One region of the Halanaerobaculum tunisiense genome, then DNA from elsewhere that is predicted to be linked to it. Evidence: riboswitches for the same ligand, from Rfam matches in the RefSeq annotation. Region 1 holds a riboswitch; each other region holds the start of a gene.
The links. Region 1 has a riboswitch for lysine ahead of dapB (4-hydroxy-tetrahydrodipicolinate reductase). Riboswitches for the same ligand answer to the same signal wherever they lie in the genome.
Positions count from the first base shown of each region.

Region 2: it holds a riboswitch for lysine, as region 1 does, so the genes downstream of both, ACYQ3D_RS09070 (Na+/H+ antiporter NhaC family protein) here and dapB (4-hydroxy-tetrahydrodipicolinate reductase) in region 1, are expected to answer to the same signal.
Region 3: it holds a riboswitch for lysine, as region 1 does, so the genes downstream of both, lysA (diaminopimelate decarboxylase) here and dapB (4-hydroxy-tetrahydrodipicolinate reductase) in region 1, are expected to answer to the same signal.

Region 1 is NZ_BAAHYI010000003.1:200,328-207,398, forward strand. It holds gene ACYQ3D_RS03995 (dipicolinate synthase subunit B) at 1-560, opposite strand, end outside; gene dpsA (dipicolinate synthase subunit DpsA) at 641-1,522, opposite strand; gene dapB (4-hydroxy-tetrahydrodipicolinate reductase) at 1,596-2,390, opposite strand; lysine riboswitch at 2,488-2,654, opposite strand; gene ACYQ3D_RS04010 (YlmC/YmxH family sporulation protein) at 2,745-2,984, opposite strand; gene dut (dUTP diphosphatase) at 3,023-3,457, opposite strand; gene ACYQ3D_RS04020 (VanW family protein) at 3,514-4,407, opposite strand; gene ACYQ3D_RS04025 (polysaccharide deacetylase family protein) at 4,415-5,152, opposite strand; gene ACYQ3D_RS04030 (polysaccharide deacetylase family protein) at 5,162-5,932, opposite strand; gene ACYQ3D_RS04035 (N-acetylmuramoyl-L-alanine amidase family protein) at 6,109-6,792, shown strand; gene sleB (spore cortex-lytic enzyme) at 7,023-7,071, opposite strand, start outside.
Region 2 is NZ_BAAHYI010000009.1:79,339-86,409, forward strand. It holds gene ACYQ3D_RS09060 (UPF0182 family membrane protein) at 1-1,168, opposite strand, end outside; gene ACYQ3D_RS09065 (vWA domain-containing protein) at 1,293-1,997, opposite strand; gene ACYQ3D_RS09070 (Na+/H+ antiporter NhaC family protein) at 2,121-3,701, opposite strand; lysine riboswitch at 3,787-3,922, opposite strand; gene ACYQ3D_RS09075 (protease complex subunit PrcB family protein) at 3,984-4,460, opposite strand; gene ACYQ3D_RS09080 (hypothetical protein) at 4,648-4,788, shown strand; gene ACYQ3D_RS09085 (manganese efflux pump MntP) at 4,833-5,378, opposite strand; gene ACYQ3D_RS09090 (zinc ribbon domain-containing protein) at 5,403-5,609, opposite strand; gene ACYQ3D_RS09095 (DegV family protein) at 5,720-6,565, shown strand; gene ACYQ3D_RS09100 (aminotransferase class I/II-fold pyridoxal phosphate-dependent enzyme) at 6,597-7,071, opposite strand, start outside.
Region 3 is NZ_BAAHYI010000015.1:37,564-44,634, forward strand. It holds gene oraE (D-ornithine 4,5-aminomutase subunit OraE) at 1-196, shown strand, start outside; gene ACYQ3D_RS11460 (GlmL-related ornithine degradation protein) at 214-1,608, shown strand; gene ACYQ3D_RS11465 (GNAT family N-acetyltransferase) at 1,605-2,069, shown strand; gene alr (alanine racemase) at 2,135-3,304, shown strand; gene ACYQ3D_RS11475 (TatD family nuclease-associated radical SAM protein) at 3,443-4,036, shown strand; lysine riboswitch at 4,128-4,278, shown strand; gene lysA (diaminopimelate decarboxylase) at 4,383-5,696, shown strand; gene ACYQ3D_RS11485 (CBS domain-containing protein) at 5,876-7,071, shown strand, end outside.

The sequences.
Region 1 (7,071 bases):
AACTGCTTCCCATCTAAAGCATACTTAGTAGTATCAACAATCAATTCCATTCTAGCTACTAATGAATTAGGTTTATCAGTCGGATTATCCTGACCAAAAGGTACAAAATAAATATGGGGCGTACTTAAGACTAAACCTAAATTTTGAGCATTATTGCCTAAAGCATCATTAGTAGCAATAGCCAAGACAACAGGCCGACTATTTCTTAGTTGGGCTTTTACTGCCATAGTAACTGTTGTATCAGTAATTCCATTAGCAATCTTAGCTGTAGTATTTCCTGTACAAGGAGCAACAACCAATAAATCCAATAGTCCTTGCGGGCCAATAGGTTCTGCTTCTAGAATTGTAGTTATTGGTTCGTGACCAGTTATCTCAACTATCTGTTCTCTCCATTCTTCACTAGTTCCAAATCTAGTATCATGCTGTTGGACTGCTTCTGATAAGATAGGATATACAGTAGCCCCTTGCTCTACCAATTTTTCTAGAGCGGGAATAACTTTAGCTAATGTACAATGCGAACCAGTTAAAGCAAAACCAATAGTTTTATCTGCAACCTCCACAGACAAGCACCTCCCTAATTTAGTGTATAGTTGAGAATTGACAGTTGATAGTTAGAAACTCAAATCTAAACTACTCTCAACTATACACTATTAACTATAAGTCGAGGGATAACAGCACCTAATATCTCTCCAGCACTATCAGGAGCTACTTTACCAGGTAATCCTAAGGCTAATTCAGCTTGAATACCTAATTGTTCAGCAGCTGCAAAATCTGTCCCTCCTGGCGCAGAAGCCAAATCTATAATAAGGGTTTCTGAATCTACCTGCTCTAATACTGACTGCTCCAGCACCTCAACTGGTACTGTATTAAAGATAAAATCAGCTTTACTTATCTCAGCTGCTAAATCAGCAAAATCAACTGGAGTAAGGCCCATCTCTTTAGCTCGGGCTAAATCTTTATGTTTTCTTGCTACCCCAAAGGTAGTACTACCTAACCCCTGTAACATCCGCGCTAGGGTCAATCCTACTCTACCTAGTCCTAAAACAAAGGAATTATTGCCGTGTAAATTAATAGCTGACTCTCTAATTGCTAATTCAATCGCCCCTTCAGCAGTAGGTATAGCATTCAAAATAGCTACCTCATCTAAATCGGCTAATTCCACTAAGTTTAGCTGGTACTTAGCACACCAATTCTTGATCTGAGGGGTAGCAAACCCGATAAAGAATTTAGTACCTGGCTTTAATTGAGCAAAAAAATCTTCCTTTAATCTCACTTCCTGATTACTAAAGGTCTTCTTGATTTGGTGTTGCTGATCCACTCCAGTCATAGGAGCAATAACTGCAGCTAGATCTGGAGATAATTCTTGCAGAGAATCCACTATAGTAATCCCAGTTGGCTGAGTAGCCGGGTCACCTAGTACTTCTAGCTTAGCTCCTGTAGTATTTAAGATAGATAGTAACTTAAGTTCTCTCTGATCTCCACCTAGTAGAGCCAATTTCTTTCCTGTTAGATTATGACTCACTAGCTATCCCTCCTTTTCTTAACACCATTATATGTAACAAACTTCTAAGTAGTGCTTGTCTGGTTTAATTTTTTTATAAATCAAGTAAATTTTCTAATCCATAAACAACTCCCTCAACTGTAGAACACCGTCTGATAGCTAACTCAACTCCGGGCATAAAGGACTTCCGGTTAATAGAATCATGCTGGAGTTTGAATGTCTGACCTTCACCACCAAAGATAACTTCTTGGTGGGCTACTAAACCTGGCAACCGAACACTGTGAATATTAATTCCATCTTGTTGACCACCTCGAGCTCCTGTTAATTCCTCTATTTCTTCTATTGCTTGCTCTGTACTATCTAAGTTCTCATTAATCAACTCTGCTGTCTTAAGTGCTGTTCCTGAAGGAGCATCTAATTTATTATTATGATGAAGTTCAATAATCTCTACATCATCCATAAACTTAGCTGCTTGCTGGGCAAAATTCATCATCAGGACAGCTCCAATAGCAAAATTAGGAGCAATTACAACTGTATTAGCTCCTTGATTCAAGTCTTCAATCTGAGCTAAATCTACTTCAGTAATTCCAGTAGTCCCTACTACAATATCCACCCCTTGCTCTAAAGTAGTCTTAATCTGCTCCATTACTATCTGGGGAGTAGTAAAATCCACTACTACATCAGGGTTAACCTCTTTTAAAGTAGCTTCTAAATCCTCTCTAATCTTAACTGGTTCCTCCTCTAATCCTAATAATTGGTTGATATCCTGACCTACCTGAGATACATCTACGGCACCAACCAACTTAAAATCCTCTACTTCAGCTACCATCTCCACTACTGCTTGCCCCATTTTCCCATTAGCTCCCGAAACTAAAACTTTAGTTGCCACTTTATCACCTCTTTGATTGATTTAATTACCAGATTGAATAATTTAATTAGCAAATAACAAAAGCGATTGGTAGCTACCAATCGCTTCGCAATCGAAACGATAAGATAGCACTTCACTAGAAGTCTAGCGACAGTTTTGTATCTCTTAAATACAAACCCAGTTTAACTCTAATTATAATCAGAGTTAAACTTCGGCAATAACTCCTTTCATTATCCAAGTTAGCTCCAGATAACTACTGATAATTATTGCACCTCAATCTTACCCTTATTATTTACTTAGACTGTCTATTATATTGTCTAATATTTAATCGACTTTGTCAAGCCTAAAAGGATAAAAATGTTAGATCATTGCTAGCTACATCATCTCCAGAGGCAAGTCTACAATTATTATCTCCGTTCCTATTTTAACTATTGCATCCCAAGGGACCTCTAACTCCTCTCCTCGACTAAAAAAACCTCTTTGGATAGGTAATAAGATAGACTCTAAAGCACCTGTCTTGCTATCAAAGACTAATTCTGTCTCATTAATCAAACCTAACCGTTCTCCATTATGTAGATTTATAACTTCCTTTCCTTCTAACTCACTAAGTCTCATTTAACCACTCCTTTCTGACAGATTAGAGCTAAGAGACTTTAAACACCTGTATGTCCATAACCACCTGTTCCTCGTTGGGTAGCAGTTAAATCAGTTACTTCTTCCCATTCTACTCTTTCGTACTCTTCTATAATTAGCTGGGCTATCCTAGCACCCTGGTCTACTTGATAAGGCTCTGAACCATGATTAATCAAAACAACTCCTAGCTCTCCTCTATAAGCGGGATCAATAGTTCCTTCAGCATTTAAGACTGTAACTCCCTGGCGGAAAGCAAGTCCACTTCTAGGGCAGATCTTGCCCATATAACCACTAGGTATTTCTAAAGCTAGACCAGTTTTAAATAACTTATACTCTCCAGGCTGTAAAATTTTAGCTTCAATTGAGTGCAAATCAAGTCCCGCATCTTCCTGACTCCCGTGTTGATATTCTGGTAAAATAGCTGCTTCATCTAATTTTTTAATTTTAAGTTTCATTTAAATTCCTCCTTTAGATATTTTGAAGTTTACTTAGTCTTAATCATAAACTGAAGTTATTCAGTTTCCTGTAACTTCTTCTGGGCCAATTCCTCTTTTCCTGCTTTCTGACCTAAAATAACCACTTTTAATCTAACTCCTTGTAGCTGAGCTCGAATAATAACTGGACTAGCTAATTTATTCTTAAATTTAAGATCAAAATAATCCCAAGCTACAGTAGCATCTTGCCCTTCTGGCACATAGCCTACATCCCGAGAGTGGAAATGGCGCTCTATGATCTTAAGTTCATCAACTGCTGGTATAGCATTAAATAAAGTACTGGACACCTGGCAGATGCCACCTCCTACTCCTGTAGTCACCTGACCATCAATAATTTCTGGGCCTTCTTGAAAGCCATTCTCCTTAGTCCGCGGGCCAACTACTTGATTAAAAGAAAATACCTCTCCGGGAGCAACCAACTGATTATCAATCAGCTTAGTAGCTAATTTAATATTAGCCTTCCGACTTTGACTGCCAGTTACTATGGTGCTATAACTACTTAATTCATAGTTGATTTTTTCAATCTCTGCTGCTTTTAAATAAGGTTCTAGAGAATACATAACAGGTTCGATTTTACTGTCTGGCTTTGCTGTATAAATCCGATTCAAAGTAGCAGTAATATCCACTATCTGGCCCTTAACTGCTGGCTTTATCTTGCCTGTAGCAGCATCAAGCCGAGCCGGTAAGGGATAACTAGTCAACTGTGAAGTTTTATTATGAACTAAATCCTCCACTTCTACAGGAAGGTAACCACCTAAATTTTGATCTCTAAAATAAACATCCTCTTCTACTCCCCCAAAAAAACGAATTAAATTATCCACCTCAGCCACTAAAACAATTACTAAAGAAACAATTACTACAACAATAGCTAGTAAAATTAGTTTACGCCGTAGATTAGTTTGATATCCCATCTATATCCTACTCCAGCAGCTGCGAGACAGTTTCTAATTGATATCCTTGTTCCCGTAGTCTAGTAATTATCTGCGGCAGTGCTTTAACTGTTGGCTGAGTAGGATGCAGCAGTATAATTCCGCCTGGCTTAATCTTGTCTGTAACTCGTTGGATGATCACTTCTGGTTGGGGACGTTGCCAATCAATAGTATCCACACTCCACATAATGGTCTTATACCCTATTTCACTAGCTATCTTAGCTACTCTATCATCTACCTCACCATAAGGGGGAGCAAATAAATCAGTCTTATAATCTGCTATCTGTTGGATTAACTTCTGATTATCTAAAATCAAATCCTTTAACTCCTCTTTAGATAGTTGCTTAGGATGTAAATGTTCAAATCCATGGTTACCTAATTCATGGCCTCGCTGTTTAATTTCCTGGGTCAGTTCAGGATATTTCTCTACCCAGGTACCAACAAAAAAGAAGGTTGCCTTTACATCATATTCATCTAAGATATCAAGCAGTTCAGGAATGTACTCCTGACCCCAGGCTACATTAATAGTCAAACTGGCAACTTGTTGGTCAGTTGGCCCTTGGTAATAAGGCTCTACCTGCTGGCGAAAGACAGGTTGTTCTACTACTGACCCAGCGCTATCAAACTTAATCAAGCCGAAACTAACTAACATAATTACCCCAATCAACCCCCAGATCACCTGACGATTTAATGGTAAATAAAAAAATTGAATCTTATCTCGACTCATTTTTTCACCTCACCTAACCTTTTTTTGCAGTCCTGAATGAGGAACAACATAATAATCATCCTGATAGATTAACTCAGATACAGGAACAATCTCATATCCCCTCTCCTTAAGTTGAGGAATTAATTTAGCTAAAGCATCAGCTGTATGAGTGCCATTATTATGCATTAAAACAATACTTCCTGGTGCAGCATTTTCTAACACTCGATTAACAATAAAATCGGTACTAACATCCTTCCAGTCCAGAGAATCAATAGTCCACTGTACTACATGATAATCTAATTCATGAGCTACTTTAATTAACTGATTATCATACTCACCAAAGGGAGGTCTAAATAACGTTGGTTGTTGGCCAGTCAGCTTTTTAATTAATTCACTAGTTCTGGTTAATTCCTTTTTAATTTGCTGAGCACTCAACTTGGTCATATGAGGGTGTGTATAGCTGTGATTACCAATTTCATGACCATTAGCAACTATCTCCTGGACTAAATCCGGATATTCCTCTAACCAGTTGCCCCCAAAAAAGAAGGTCACATAGATATCATGCTTCCGAAAAATCTCTAATAATCTATGAGTATAATCAGCCCCCCACATGCCATCTAAAGTAATTGCTATTTTTTTCTCTGTAGTATCCACTTGATAAATCGGGGCCAACTTTTGGTCAGTTACTGGCAGAGTCTCTTGAAGAAAAGAACTATCAATTGCTATTCCTAACAAAAAGAAACTAACACTTAATATTACACATAAGATTAAGACATCTGATGTAGTCAATTCAATGCGCATACTGATTCCTCCTTCACCATCCCTTGCTATCTACTTATGTAACAGAGAGGTTAAATATCACCTCAAGCAATAAAATAAGTACTAGAAACATAATTTTAATTTAAGATAATATAATTAGTTATAAGACAATTACAATTTCAACTAAAAATAGATGGTCCATTTAAAGGATGGGGATAATGGAAAAAATTAGATTTTATTTTATCTCAATGCGCACTTTAATCTATAGTCTATTGTCAATTTTAATAGTTAGCTCCCTAATCAGTTGGGGACTTAACAGCCAACCGGTTACTACCTCTCAATTACAGAAAACAATAGTTATTGATGCTGGTCACGGTGGAATTGATCCGGGGACCCATAAAGAAGGTGTCTTAGAAAAAGATATCAACCTAGCAATTGCTCATAAATTAGTTCAAAAACTGGATAAAGGAAACATCAAACTGATTATGACTCGCAAAGAGGATAAGCTATACCAAGATGATCGCAATAAGGATATAATCCAGAGAGCTAAAATAGCTAACCAACAGGAGGTAGACCTACTAGTTAGTATTCATGTTAACAGTTTCCCTAGTGCTAATTCTTTTGGCGGGCAGACTTTTTATGCTGCTGAGGATAAAGAAAGTAAAAAATTAGCAGCAGCAATCCAAGAACAATTGATCAAAATTCAACCCGATAATTATCGCCAGATCAAAACTGGTTCCTACTATCTATTACGTAAGACTGATATTCCAGCAGTTATTGTCGAAGTTGGCTTTATCAGTAATCCGCAAGATCGCAAAAGAATCAATGATCCCCAAGAACAAGCCAAAATTGCTCAGGCAATTGCCCAAGGAATCATTAATTATCTCAATGATAATTTATAGTTATAAGCTGTGTGTCGTGTGCTGTGTGCTATCAGCTATCAGCTAATTCAAGCCCTTAAAATTCAAAATCTAAATCTTTAAAATTACTATATTCTAAAAATTTGAATTGTGTCTATGATTTTAAATTTGAACTGGCTGACGACACATAGCTGATAGCTCACGACTAATTATACTTTGCAAAAAATATTAGAGGGCCAACCGCAAAGTTGGCCCTCAGAATTATGATAACTTTAACCAGCAAAATAATGTTTACCGATCTTTTTAATTATATCTCTAGTA
Region 2 (7,071 bases), on a different contig from region 1:
AATAATAGGATCTAATTTCTTGTAATTGACCATAAGTTGATTTTAAAGGTCTAGTATCCCAAAGTCTAATATTATCAACTGTCGTTTGATTATTAGTTATATCCTCATAGGTCATCTTTTCCTCAATTGGGAACTCTCGTTCCTCAATCTCGTCTAAATTATAAGCTTGTTGAGTAAATTCAATATTATGTTTAATATAAGGTGCTTCTCGATTTATTTCATTTGGTTCTACCTGATATTGTTGGATAAAAGTAGGATATAGATTACCTAATACAAGTGAAGCTACAACTAAAGCAACAACTCCTCCAATAATAAACTTGAGATTTTTAAAGAAGATATTGCTAAAAATAAAGATAGCAACTATAATTGAGATTACAAATAATACTTTTAAAGCTAGCAATTGAGCATTAACATCTGTATAGCTAGCTCCAAATACTACTCCTCGACCTGAATAAAGTAATTTAAACATATCAAGTCGATAACCCCAAGCTTTTAGTCCAAAAAAGATAGCTAATAAAATAGATAAATGGTACTTAATATGATTACTATTTAATTTATTGAAGAAAGAACTACCACTAGAAGTTAGTAGATAAATAGCCCCCGAAACAACTCCAGATAATATCAAAGCTAAACTTAGTAATTGATAAAGTAAATTATAAAAAGGATACTTAAAGATATAAAATCCTAGATCCTTACTAAATAAAGGATCTGTTTGTCCAAAAGAAGTACTATTTAAAAACTTAAGCAAAACCTCCCAACCTCTAGAGCTAACATTACTAAAGATAAAACCAATAACTAAACTAGCAAATAGATAAACTAAAGTTATTTTACCAGGAGTGATGAATTTTAACCATTTACTAGACTCAACTGGGTTTAATTCAACTACATCTTCACCTTGATTTTCTTTTCGCTCTTTAATTCGCTGCCAAAAATCCATCACTTTGGGTTTAGTAACTAGTAAATTAATTAATACAATACTCGAAACTAACAACCAAGTTCCTAATTTGAATCCTATCTTACCAGTAATAATCGTCCAAAATGTATCAGCAAAGTTTAGATTTTCAAACCATAACCAATCTGTAAAGAAATTAACTCCCAAACCTAAAAAAATACTGCTTACAATAAATACTGTAATTAATAAAATTAACAGCTTTTTTAGTTTATTCATTTTAGCACCTCCGTATTATTTGTTATTCTTAACTAATTATTATAGTTTATTCTAAATTACACTTCTTTTTAATTTATTCTATAGATTATAGTTTCTTCCTTTATTAAAAATCAATTTCTGTTATTTAATCAAAGTTAAGTGTGGGCACTATTTGTTTTGCTTCAAAATAAGTAAAATACTTCCCATCCCCTAACTTAGCTAGTGATTTTAATTGGAGCTGCTTTTGTTGTTTGATTTCTCCTACATGAATTACATGAGTTTTAATTCCTAATTGTTTAATCTCTTGGATTATATTATTTGGCATAATTCGGCCAGTATCTTGCCCATCAGTTACTAAGATAATATGTTTTCTACCATCTGTAGCAACCAAATCTTTTTTAGCCTGTAATAAATTTAGTCCAATAGGTGATTTGCCAGCAGGAGTTACTCGATTTATAAAACTAGTTATTTTTAATCGGTTATTTGTAGCTAGAGGGATGGCCAATAAAGATTTGTTATCTTGATGTTGTTTACTACCAAAGACTCTAAGTCCTAAATTGACTTGCTTAGGAAGTTGGTTAACTATTGTATGTAAAATTTCTTTAGAGAGTGAAATTTTATGTTGTTTATCCACTGTAGCCCACATACTGTTAGATACATCCCAGATAATTTCTATATTATCCTGATGTTGAGTTGGGGAGCTAGAGTTATCTACTTTGATTTCTTCTCCTCGTGCTGATTTATCTTGAACAGCAGAAAAAGATAAAATATCCAGGTTATTAATTCCCACTAATAAACCTAACAAACAGATTACTAATGTAATTAAAGTTATATTCTGCTTTAACCTCATTAAAATCCCTCCTTTTTTCAACTTAAAATCCATCATCTTCTTAGTATAATCGTATTCCTAATTTATTTTTTTATTACTTAAAATTAAAAATCCCAGCGGGAAATCCGCTGGGATCTGGACAAACTAGGCAACTCGTTCTTTATCTTCTGTTGTAACTTCCACTTCTTCAACTTGCGAACCATAGAAATTAACCAATAAATATAAAGCAATACATCCTAGGGCTAATAACGGAAAAACTACCCAATAAGGCAGATCAAATCCAGCTGGTAGAAAACCAAATACTATTGATACTGCTCCTACCATTAGAGCATAAGGTAATTGCGTATTAACATGATCAATATGGTCTGCTGCTGATGCTGTGGAAGACATTATTGTAGTATCTGAAATAGGACTACAGTGATCTCCTAGTACACAACCAGTTAATACTGAACCAATTGTTGGTAACATAGGTGCTCCAAATTCAAAGGCCATAGGAATAGCTAACGGCATAATAATTGCGTTAGTACCCCAAGAAGTACCTGTAGAAAAAGCTACTATAGCAGGAATAATAAACATCATTGTTGGTAGCAAATAAGGAGGGATGAATCCTTTAGTCATAGCTACAATATAATCTGCTGTGCCTAGTTTATCAATTACTGTTCCTAGTGACCAAGCTAAAATTAAAATTCCACAGGCTGTAGCTAATGCTTTAGCCCCATTCACCCAACTATCCACTACTTCTTCGACTGCTAAATTAGATTTAAATAACGCCAAAAGACCTGCTACTAGAGTACCACTAAAGGAAGCCCATAATAATACGACACTAGAATCAGCATCACCAAAGGCTTGTCTAATACTTACATCTGCTGCCATACCTCCACCATCATACCAAAGACCAATTAAAGCAATTATAATTACTGAAATAATAGGTAAAAAGGCATCATGCCACTTCATATTATTATTTTCTTTGTGCTCCATATCTGTTAATTCTTCTGAAGCCATTGGGCTAGCTCCATCAGCTAATAATTTACCTGTAGTTCTAGCTCTATTTTCTGCTTCCCACATTGGCCCGAAGTCTTTACCAGTCTTAATTATTATAAAGACCATTACCAAAGCTAAGATACTATAAAAACGATACGGGATTGTTTTGATAAAAGTAGAATAAACATTAGCTTCAATTCCTAACTTAGAAAAAGCATCTTGGATTAAGCCCATCTCATAACCTACCCAAGTAGAAATAAAAGCCATACTAGTTACTGGAGCAGCAGTACAATCAACAATATAAGCTAATTTTTCTCGAGAAACTTTCAGTTTGTCAGTAATTGACCGCATTGTATTTCCTACAATTAAACTATTAGCGTAATCATCAAAAAAGATCAAAATCCCCATAATCCAAGTAGCTAATTGGGCTCTTTTAGCTGTTTTAGCCTTCTTAGCTATAAAATCAGCAATGGCATTAGTAGCTCCTGATTTAGTAATAATCCCTACCATACCTGATAAAATCAATAAGAAAAGTAAAATAGATGCATTCCAAGAATCTGTTAAAGAGCCTACAATATAAGTATCAAGAGTCTTCATAAATCCTACCAATGGGTTAAAATCAGCTAAAATAGTTGCTCCGACAAGTAAACCAGTAAATAAAGAAATCAACACTTCCTTACTCCACCAAGCTAACAAAATAGCTAGTAACGGTGGTAATAATGATAATATACCATAACTTTCCATGTTCTTTCCTCCTTGTTATAAATATTAATGACCATTAAAAAAACTCTGGAAAGTTTTTCACTCACCAGAGCTGTCAGTTGCTAATCGGTGAGATAGTACTCCACTAATAGATAGCGACAGTCTTATATCTATTCGATATAAGACCAACAGATTGACTGTTTCGGCAATTATCCCTTTCCCTTTATTAGGTATTCTTGATAATTGCACCCTCTATCTCAATTATTCAGTTTGCTAAGACAGTATAACATATATGAGCAATTTGTGCAAATAGAAACTATAAACTTAATTTACCGCAAGAGTAATTAATTTTTCTTGCTGGGTAGATAAAAAGACTACTTGATTGATTTCATCTTTAGTGAGTGGTACTTTAACAACATCCTGCGGATAAGTAATTACTTGGGTTACACTTTCTTCTGGAGCTGGGCCAACTGCTTTAACAGTTACATACAGCTTTTTTTCTTGCTGTCTGATTTCTTTAATTTTAATCTGATAACCTCCTGAAGGTTGTTTACCTAATGTAACATAGACTGCTAGTCCAGTTTCTAATTCTAAATTCTGGATTCCTCTTAGTTCGCCTCTTAAACTTTCTATATTTTGCGGTGTAATTACAGTAGCCTGCTTTTGGTTAAGGTAGTTACCAGTAAACTGGTCTCCATCTAATTTTGTTTGATCCTGATAGATTAACTCTCCTTGATTTTGACAGCCAGTAATTACTAAAATCAGTACTATTAATAAACTAATCAGCACTTTCTGTCGCATAATTTTTCACCTCACAATCAAACTATAACTAGCTTATTATCTATTATATTATATTCTCTAAAACAATGCAATTTTAAAATTTTGGTACTAACTTTAAATTACATTTTTACAATATTTCGTGTAGGATATTAGATTACTACTTAAGACAAAATAATAATAAGTTTAACTTGTTAAGGAGGGAGAAATAATGCTTACTAGAATCAAGAATCAATTAAGTAATACTAGGCAGCAGGAACCTAAAAAAGATAATCTCTATTCAACATTACTCTTAACCTTTGCTGGTGCTTTTTTATTAGGCAAGGCTCTCAACTGGATGAAGAAAAGATAAACTAACAGCCAGGGTTTAAGCCCTGGCTCAGGTTTAAGAAGATACTACAACATCATATTTAGCCCAAAAACAACCAGAATAATACCTCCTAAATAATCTGCATATTTTTCCACCAAACTGAAGTTTTTAATGTAGTTAGCTATTACTAGAGAACTAAAAGTTAATAAACTAGTAACTACTCCAATGACAATAGTTTTACTAATGATTGTAACTAGATTTAAATTATAAAGAACGGAAAAACCAACTCCTAAAGCATCAATGCTAACACTAACACCTAAAATAATATAAGTCATAAAAGTAAGATTGTGGTAAATATAAGTTTCCTCTTGTTGATAACCTTCTTTAATCAAAAATAATCCTAATAATAAAATTATAAGCCCACTAACATAACCACTGATACTAAAGAAATGACTATCAATATAATTACCTACTATAGCTCCTAATAAAGAAAATAGAAATTGAAATAAACCAAAAGAAAAAATCAGCCCTAATTTCTCTTGCGACTTTATTTGACTACCGCAGCCTATTCCTAAAGCAACTCCAAAAGCATCTAAAGCTAATGCTATAGCAATCGGAATAACACTTATCATTTACTACCACACACCTTCTATTTATTAATCAGTAAAGAAATCAAAAATATTACTTAAAGTACTGGTATCTTCTTTAAAAAGTTCAGTATAACCACATTTGCTACAAGTTATTGTAGTAAATTTCTTACTTTGCACATCAAATAATTTAGATAAGCCCCCTCCAGTAGCAGAAAAGGTATCTGTCTCGTAATTATTATTGCTACATTTAGGACAAGTATAATCTGTAGTCATAGTCTCACCTCCAATTAGTGACATTATACATAAAATTAACGCTATTGTCATATTATAATGTTTGTGATACAATTTAAATATCAAAATTAACACTAAAAGGTGGAATGATAATGAAAAAAATAGGTATCTTAACAGATAGCACTTGTGATTTACCATCCGATTTACTAGATCAGTTACCAGTTAGTATGGTCCCGCTTAAAATTATCTATTCGGATCAAGAGTATCGTGATAAGGTTGAAATCCAGCCCCAAACAGTTTATGACCAACTAGTTACTGAAGTTCCTACTACTTCTATGCCAGCTCCTGAAGAAATAAAGGATAAACTTCTTAATCTACAAGAAGCAGGCTATACTCATATAATTGCACTCCATATTTCCAGTGGCTTAAGTGGAACTTATAATCTAGTCCAAATGGTCAGTCAACAACTAGAAGATATCACAGTAGAAGTTATTGATTCTAAAGCACTATCAATGGGCCTAGGTAGTGTTGTCTTATATGCTGCTGATTTAATCAAGCAACAAGTACCTTGGCCCGAATTAGTCACTAAAACACAACAAAAAATAAAGAATACAGAAGTATTTTTCGTACTTCAAAACTTAAAATATCTACGTAAAGGGGGGCGGATTGGACAAGTAAAAGGAACAATTGGTGATTTGTTAAATATTAAACCAATTATCTCTATTAACCAACAAGGAGAATATTATACTTACCAAAAAACTAGAGGACGAAAAAAATCTATTAATCAACTTTTTAACATAGCTAAAGAAAAAATCAAACAAGGAGCTAGTAGAGTTAGCGTAATGCATGGCAATGCTTTATCCAAAGCTCAAGACTTACTAGCTCGATTTGAAAAACTAGATAATGTTCAAGAAACTTTTTTTGGTCAGATCAGTCCAGTTATGGTAGTCCATACTGGCCCAGGACTGATTGGAGTAGTAGTTGAAAGTTTAGAATAATAATTAGTAGAGAGATTAATCTCTCTACTAATTATATTTTATTAACAAAATTTTCGATTCTATTTAAGGCTTCGTAAATATCATCTAAAGAAGTAGCATAGGAACAACGAATAAATCCTTCTCCACTAGCTCCAAAAACATTACCAGGGATCACTACTACCCCTTCCTCCTCGAGTAGTTTCTGAGAGAACTCTTCTGATGTCAATCCAGTTGATTTGATAGAAGGAAAAGCATAAAAAGAACCTTGCGGTTCAAAACAATCCAGCCCTAACTCATTTAATCCTTTAACAATTACTCTACGTCGTCTATTATATTCTATAAACATTTCTTTCTTTCTATCTGCTCCATTTTTTAAGGCTTCTAGAGCAGCATTCTGGCTCATAATTGGAGCACACAACATCGTATATTGGTGCACTTTCATCATAGCCTTGATGACTGGTTGAGGAGCTAGTACATAACCTACTCTCCAACCTGTCATAGCATAAGCTTTTGAAAAACCATTAAAG
Region 3 (7,071 bases), on a different contig from region 1:
TAATATGAAGAAGTTACATGATTTATGTGTGGAAAAAGGAATTAGAGATGATGTAATTTTAACTGGTGGAGGAACTCAAATAAATAATGATATTGCAGTTGAATGTGGTATGGATGCTGGTTTTGGTAAAGGTACTAAAGGGATTGATGTAGCTAGCTTTTTGATAGAAGAAAGATGGGCAAGAGAAGAAAAGTAAGATTAGGAGGTTAATAAATGATGTCTACAGTAGATTTATTAGTAGCTGAGATTGGAAGTACTACTACTGTAGTCAATGCTTTTGATGGGGTTGGGACACCAACCCCTAATTTTATAGGTCAAGGTCAAGCACCGACTACAGTATTGGATGGTGATGTAACAAAAGGAGTAGAAAAAGCTATTGGAGATTTAGAGAATAATTTAAGTGTGGATGATTTAAATTGGGAAGAGATGTTAGCAACTAGTAGTGCTGCTGGCGGTCTAAAGATGACAGTTCATGGTCTAGTTTATGATATGACTGTAAAAGCTGCTGAAGATGCTGCTCTTGGAGCAGGAGCAGTAATTAAAATGGTGACTGCCGGGAGATTAAAAGAAAGACATCTGAAAAAAATTAGAGATAACCAACCTGATATAATTTTACTTGCAGGAGGAGTAAACTACGGAGAAGAAGAAGTGATTATTCATAATGCAAAAATGTTAACAAAGTTAGAAAGAAGTATACCAGTAATTTATGGGGGCAATAAAGCAATTCAGGAGGAAATCAAAGATATTTTTGCTGATACTCCAATGAAATTAGTAGTAGTAGAAAATGTCTATCCTGAAATAGATCAATTCAATATAGAACCTACTAGGAAAGTTATTCAAAGAGTATTTGAAGAACATATTATTCATGCTCCAGGAATGAATAAGATAGATGAATGGGTTACTGGACCAATTATGCCTACTCCAGGAGCTGTTATGAATGCAGCAAAATTATTAAAAGAAGAAATTAAAGATTTAATAGTATTTGATGTTGGAGGGGCTACTACAGACTTACATTCAGTTACTGAAGGTTCTGAAGAAATAAGTCAAATTTTAACTAGTCCAGAACCTGTAGCTAAAAGAACTGTAGAGGGGGATTTAGGAGTATTTGTCAATGCTGAAAATGTAGTTAAAAGAGTTGGGCAAGAAAAGTTGGAAGAAGAATTAGGTTTTTCAATTGGAGAAATGATGAAAAACAGAAGTCCAATTCCTAAGAGTGAAGAAGAAGAAAAATTGATTGAAAAATTGACTGAAGAAGCAGTAAAGGCTTCTGCTGAACGTCATGCTGGTAATTTAAAAGAAATATATGGCCCATCAGGAAGGACTACAATTGCTAGTGGTAAGGATTTAACGCGGGTGAAGTGGATTATTGGTACTGGTGGAGCCTTGACACAGCTAGAGAATAATCGGAGCCTTTTAGGTAAGATTAGAGTTAAGCAGGCTAAAAAAGAGTTATTACCTACTTTAAATACTCAGGTGCTAATTGATGAAGATTATATTCTTGCTTCCTTAGGAGTGTTAGGTAAGGAGTATCCTGAAACTGCTGTTAATCTGATGAAGCAGAGTCTACAGCTTACAGATGATATGATAGAGGAAGAGGGATCAAAATGAAGATAGAATATCTTGCCGATTATAAAGAATATGTTAGATTAGTTAATGATTGGCAGTTTGAGCAGTGGGGTCGCTATTATGAGGATAGTAGTCGCAAGGAATGGTTGACTAGATTAAAAGATAGATTGAATAAAGAAGAGGTGCCTACTGTTTTAATAGCTTTTAAGGGTGGGGATCCAGTTGGGACTGCTTCTTTACTAAAACACGATATGGGTACATACCGAGATTACTCTCCTTGGTTGGCTGATGTATATGTTAAGCCAGAATATCGAAATCAAGGAATTGGTACTAAATTAATAAAGAGAGCAGTAAAAGAAGCTCGTAGAATAGGGGTTAAGAGGATTTACCTATTTACCCGTGATAAGAAGAGATTATATCTTAATTTAGGTTGGCAGTTACTAGAGACAGTTGAGTACAATAATAAAATAGTAGATATTATGGTTATTGATTTAACTGATTAATTTAAGTAAAGTTTAAAAGAAGTATTGTTTAAAGATTTGATGGTAATTTATTTTATTAAGGAGTGATGCATGTGAGCCGAATAAAAGAAATCAGACCTGCTTGGACAGAAATTGATTTGGATAATATCGGACATAATGTATCTGAATTTAAAAAGAAGTTACCTGAAGAGACATTATTGACCTCAGTGGTTAAAGCGGATGGATATGGACATGGAGCTATTGAAGTTGCTAAGACAGCTTTACAATCTGGAGCAGATAGACTAGCAGTGGCTATTTTAGATGAAGCTATTAAATTAAAAAAAGCTGGGTTTGAGGTGCCTATTTTAGTATTAGGATGGACTCCTCAAGAAGCAGCTGAACAAGTAGTTAAACATAATATTATTACAACTGTTTATAATTATGAAAATGTTTCTAATTTGGCTAAAAAAGCAGTTGAATTAAATAAAAAAGTTAAGGTTCATGTTAAAGTTGATACGGGTATGGGTAGGATTGGTCTTCAGCCTGATGAGGCTATAAATTTTATAAGCAAGATAAAAGAGTTACCTAATTTAATAATAGAAGGGATTTATACACATTTTTCAGTAGCTGATGAAGAAGATAAGACTTATACTTATCAACAATTAAATAAATTTAAAAAAGTTATAAGTGATTTAAAGAAAAAAGGAATAGAAATTCCAATTAAACATTGTGCTAATAGTGCGGCATTTTTAGACATTCCAGAAACTTATTTTGATATGGTTAGAACAGGAATTATAACTTATGGCCTTTGGCCATCTGATGAAGTAAATAAAGAATTAGATTTAAAACCAGGGTTGAGATTAAAAGCTAGAGTGGCTCATGTAAAAGAAGTTCCCCCTGGGACGGATATTAGTTATGGACGAACTTATACAACTAAGAAGAATACAAAAATAGCTACTGTACCATTAGGATATGATGATGGATATTGTAGGTTACTTTCATCTAATAGTTATGTTTTAGTTAATGGAGAGAAGGCCCCAGTAATAGGAAATATATGTATGGACCAATTTATGATAGATGTAAGTGAAGTTGGTGCTGTAAAGGTTGGAGATGAGGTGGTTCTTATTGGAAAAAGCGGAAATGAAGAAATTACAGCAACTGAATTAGCTAATAGAATAGGTACTATTAATTATGAAGTAGTTTGTATGGTAAGTAAAAGAATACCTAGAGTTTATATTAAGAATGAAAAAGTAACTAAAGTAAAAAAACTAATTTAATTCTTTGGCATATGATATAATAGCTTAGGCTGATTAGTTTAAAAGAAATATTTTACTTTTAAGAAAGATCATCAATAACTAAGGTGCTGATTATTTAAGTAGTCAGTATCTTAGTTATTGATTTGAAGGAGGGATAAAATGACAATAACTTATCAATTAGATAATAAACTGTATATTAATTTAACCAATCAATGTAGTAATGATTGTAAGTTTTGTATTAAAAACTTTAAAGATGGTGTTGGTGGTTATAATTTAAGGCTTGATAAAGAACCAACAGCTAAACAGGTAATAGATGAAATAGGAGATGCTGCAGAATATAAGGAAATCGTTTTTTGTGGTTATGGAGAACCATTAATTAGATTAAATAATGTAATTAAAATAAGCCGTTATTTAAAAGATAATTATTCGCCGATTCCTATTAGAATTAATACTAATGGGCAAGCTAATTTAATTCATAATAAAAATGTAGTACCTGAATTAGCGGGAATTATAGATCAAATATCAATTAGTTTAAATGCATCTAATGCTGAAACTTATCAGCAGATTTGTCAATCTAAATTTAAATTAGATGCTTTTCCAGGAGTAGTTAAATTTATAAAAGAGGCTAAAAAATTTATTCCTAAAGTTATTGTTTCTGTAGTTGATTATTCTATAGTTGATGTAGAATCTTGTAGAGAGTTAGCTAAAGATATAGGAGTGAAATTTAGACTTAGACATTTTAAGAAAAATTAAATAAGATAGTATTAGGAGAAGTTAGAGATAATTTTTGCAAAAAAATTGACAGAAGATAATAAGTATGTTATTCTAATTGCGAATTAAATAATTAAAAGATAGAGGTGCAATAGCAATAATGACTTGGAACTAAAGTGAAGTAGCTATTGCCGAAATCTTAAGTATAGCACAAGACTTAAGGTTGGTACTATAAATTAATGGTTATAGTACTGTCACAATTAATGTGAAGAGCTATCTTATATGCTGTATATTAGAAGTTAATGCGGTTATGAGGGAGCTCATAACCGTTTTTTTAATTTTAAATTTAGTAGTTAATTTGAGTAGGGAGAAAGGAGTAGTTATAGTTATGAAATTACAAGGAACAATGAATATTAATCAGATAGGAAATTTAGAAGTAGCTGGTCATGATGTAGTAGATATTGCTGAGGAGTATGGTACGCCTTTATACATTTTAGACGAAGAGGAAATCAGAAATAATTGTCAAGCTTATAGAGAGGCTTTTGAGAAATGGTATCCTAATTCAGAGACTTTATATGCTAGTAAAGCCTTTTTATCAACTGCTATGGCTAGAATTATTAACCAAGAAGGACTAGGTTTGGATGTAGTCTCTGGGGGGGAGTTATATACTGCTTTAGAAGCTGATTTTCCAGTGGAGAAGATTTATTTTCATGGTAACAATAAGACTCCTGATGAAATTGAATTGGCTTTAGATGCCGAAGTTGGCACCTTTGTGGTGGACAACCAATATGAATTAGAATTATTAAATCAGTTAGCTGGTAAGCAAGATATGACCCAGGAGATTTTATTGCGGGTAACTCCAGGGATTGAGGCCCACACTCATAGTTATATCCAGACCGGACAGACTGATTCTAAATTTGGGGTAGGAGTCCAAAATGGTTTAGCCCTAGAAGTTATTAAGCAAGCTAAAGAGTTAGAAAATGTTAAGTTGACTGGTTTACACTGTCATATTGGTTCTCAGATCTTTAAGCTAAAGTCCTTTGGGAAAGCAATTGAGATTATGATGGACTTTGTAGAAGAAGTAAAAGAAGAAACTGGTTTAGTAATGGAGAAGTTAAACTTAGGTGGCGGAATTGGAATTCCTTATACTGCAGAAGAGGATAAACCAAGTATTGACCAGTACGCTGAAATTGTTACTAAGACAATTAGGGAGACTTGCGAGAAATTAGATATGCCCTTGCCGAAGATTATTAATGAACCAGGTCGCTCAATAGTGGGGACTGCAGGTTCTACTATTTATCGGGTTGGTTCGATTAAGGAGATTCCTGAGATCAGAAAGTATGTAGCTGTTGATGGCGGGATGCCTGATAATATTAGACCAGCTCTTTATGATGCCCAGTACGAAGCTACTATAGCTAATAAAGCTGACCAAGATCCAACGGAAGAGGTAACAATCACTGGTAAGTGCTGTGAATCAGGCGATATCTTGATTAAAGATATAAAATTACCAGAGGCTGAACCAGGAGATGTGTTATTAACCTCCTGTACTGGTGCTTATGGTTATTCTATGAGTAGTAATTATAACGGACTACCAAGACCAGGTGTCTTATTATTAGGTGAGGATAGTATAGATTGGATTGTTAAACCAGAAAGCTATCAAGATTTAATTAGTAATGATGTAGTGCCCGAGAGACTTAAGTAATTAGTTTAAGAAGGATTTAATTATAAATTAAGCAAGAGCGCCTTAGAGCGTTCTTGCTTTTTTTTTAAGGTTGTTTGTGGTATAATATAAACCCTGGTAGATTATTAGTTTGAGTGTGAGGAATATGTGTGGTCGATAGCTAATGACTAATTAGTAAATAATATAGAGTGCTAGGTGATATGATGAAATTAATTACAAGTCATCAACGGACTGATTTTGATGGATTAGGGGCTATGGTAGCAGTGCAGAAGTTATACCCTGAGGCTACTATGGTGTTTCCTGGTAAGTTAGCTAATAATGTAAAAGAGTTTATGACTTTATATAAAGATCGGATACCTGTTAAGCATACTAGTGAGTTGGATAAATCTCAGGTATCTAGAATTATTATGGTGGATAATCAGCTACCAGAGAGAACAGGAGATTTAGCTGATTTATTTGCTCAAGAAGAGGTTAAGGTTTTAATCTATGATCACCACGAAGAAGAGGAAGAACAGAATCAGAATCGAATTGTTAAGTCAGTGGGGGCTACTACTACTATTTTAGTTGATAAACTTCTTAGGGCAGAGTTAGAAATTACTTCCTTTGAAGCTACTTTATTTGCTTTAGCGATTTATGAGGATACAGGCAGTTTAATTTATAAGAGTACTACTGCTCTAGATGCTCAAATAGTAGCAGCTCTATTAAACCGGGGAGCTGACTTAGAGATTGTAGAGGAGTATATGGATTATTCCTTAGACCGGAAACAACAGAAATTATTTAATAAACTACTCGATTCTATTCACCAGATTTCAGTTAAAGGGTTAAAGATTGATACTTTCCAGGCTGAGGTTAGTGAGTACATTCCTGATATATCATTGTTGGCCCAGAAGTTAAATGATCTACATAATTGTGATGCTTTGTTTGTTTTAGTTAAGTTTACTGATCAAAATAAGGTATTAGTTATCGGGCGTAGTAATCAGGATAATATTAATGTAGGAGAAATACTAAATCATTTCGGTGGAGGCGGCCATAATCGAGCTGCTTCGGCAACTATGAAGTGTGAAGAGAGATGTGATTTATTAATTTGGGAGCAGGAGGTGCTAAAAGTAGCTCGGGAAAAGATTAATCCTGCTGTTTTAATTAAGGATGTAATGTCCAGTCCAGTCAAGACGATTACTCCCGATACTACTATGGAAGAAGCAGAGGAGATTATGCTTCGCAACGGCTGGTCGGGATTAGTTGTTTGTACAGCTGATGAGTTGGTAGGAATTATTTCTAAACGGGATATAGATAAAGTGCGGAATTATGATTTATTACATGCTCCTGTTAAAGGGTATATGTCTAGGGAAGTAGTTACCATCTCTCCGGAAGCTTCACTTAAGGAAGTCCAGACTGA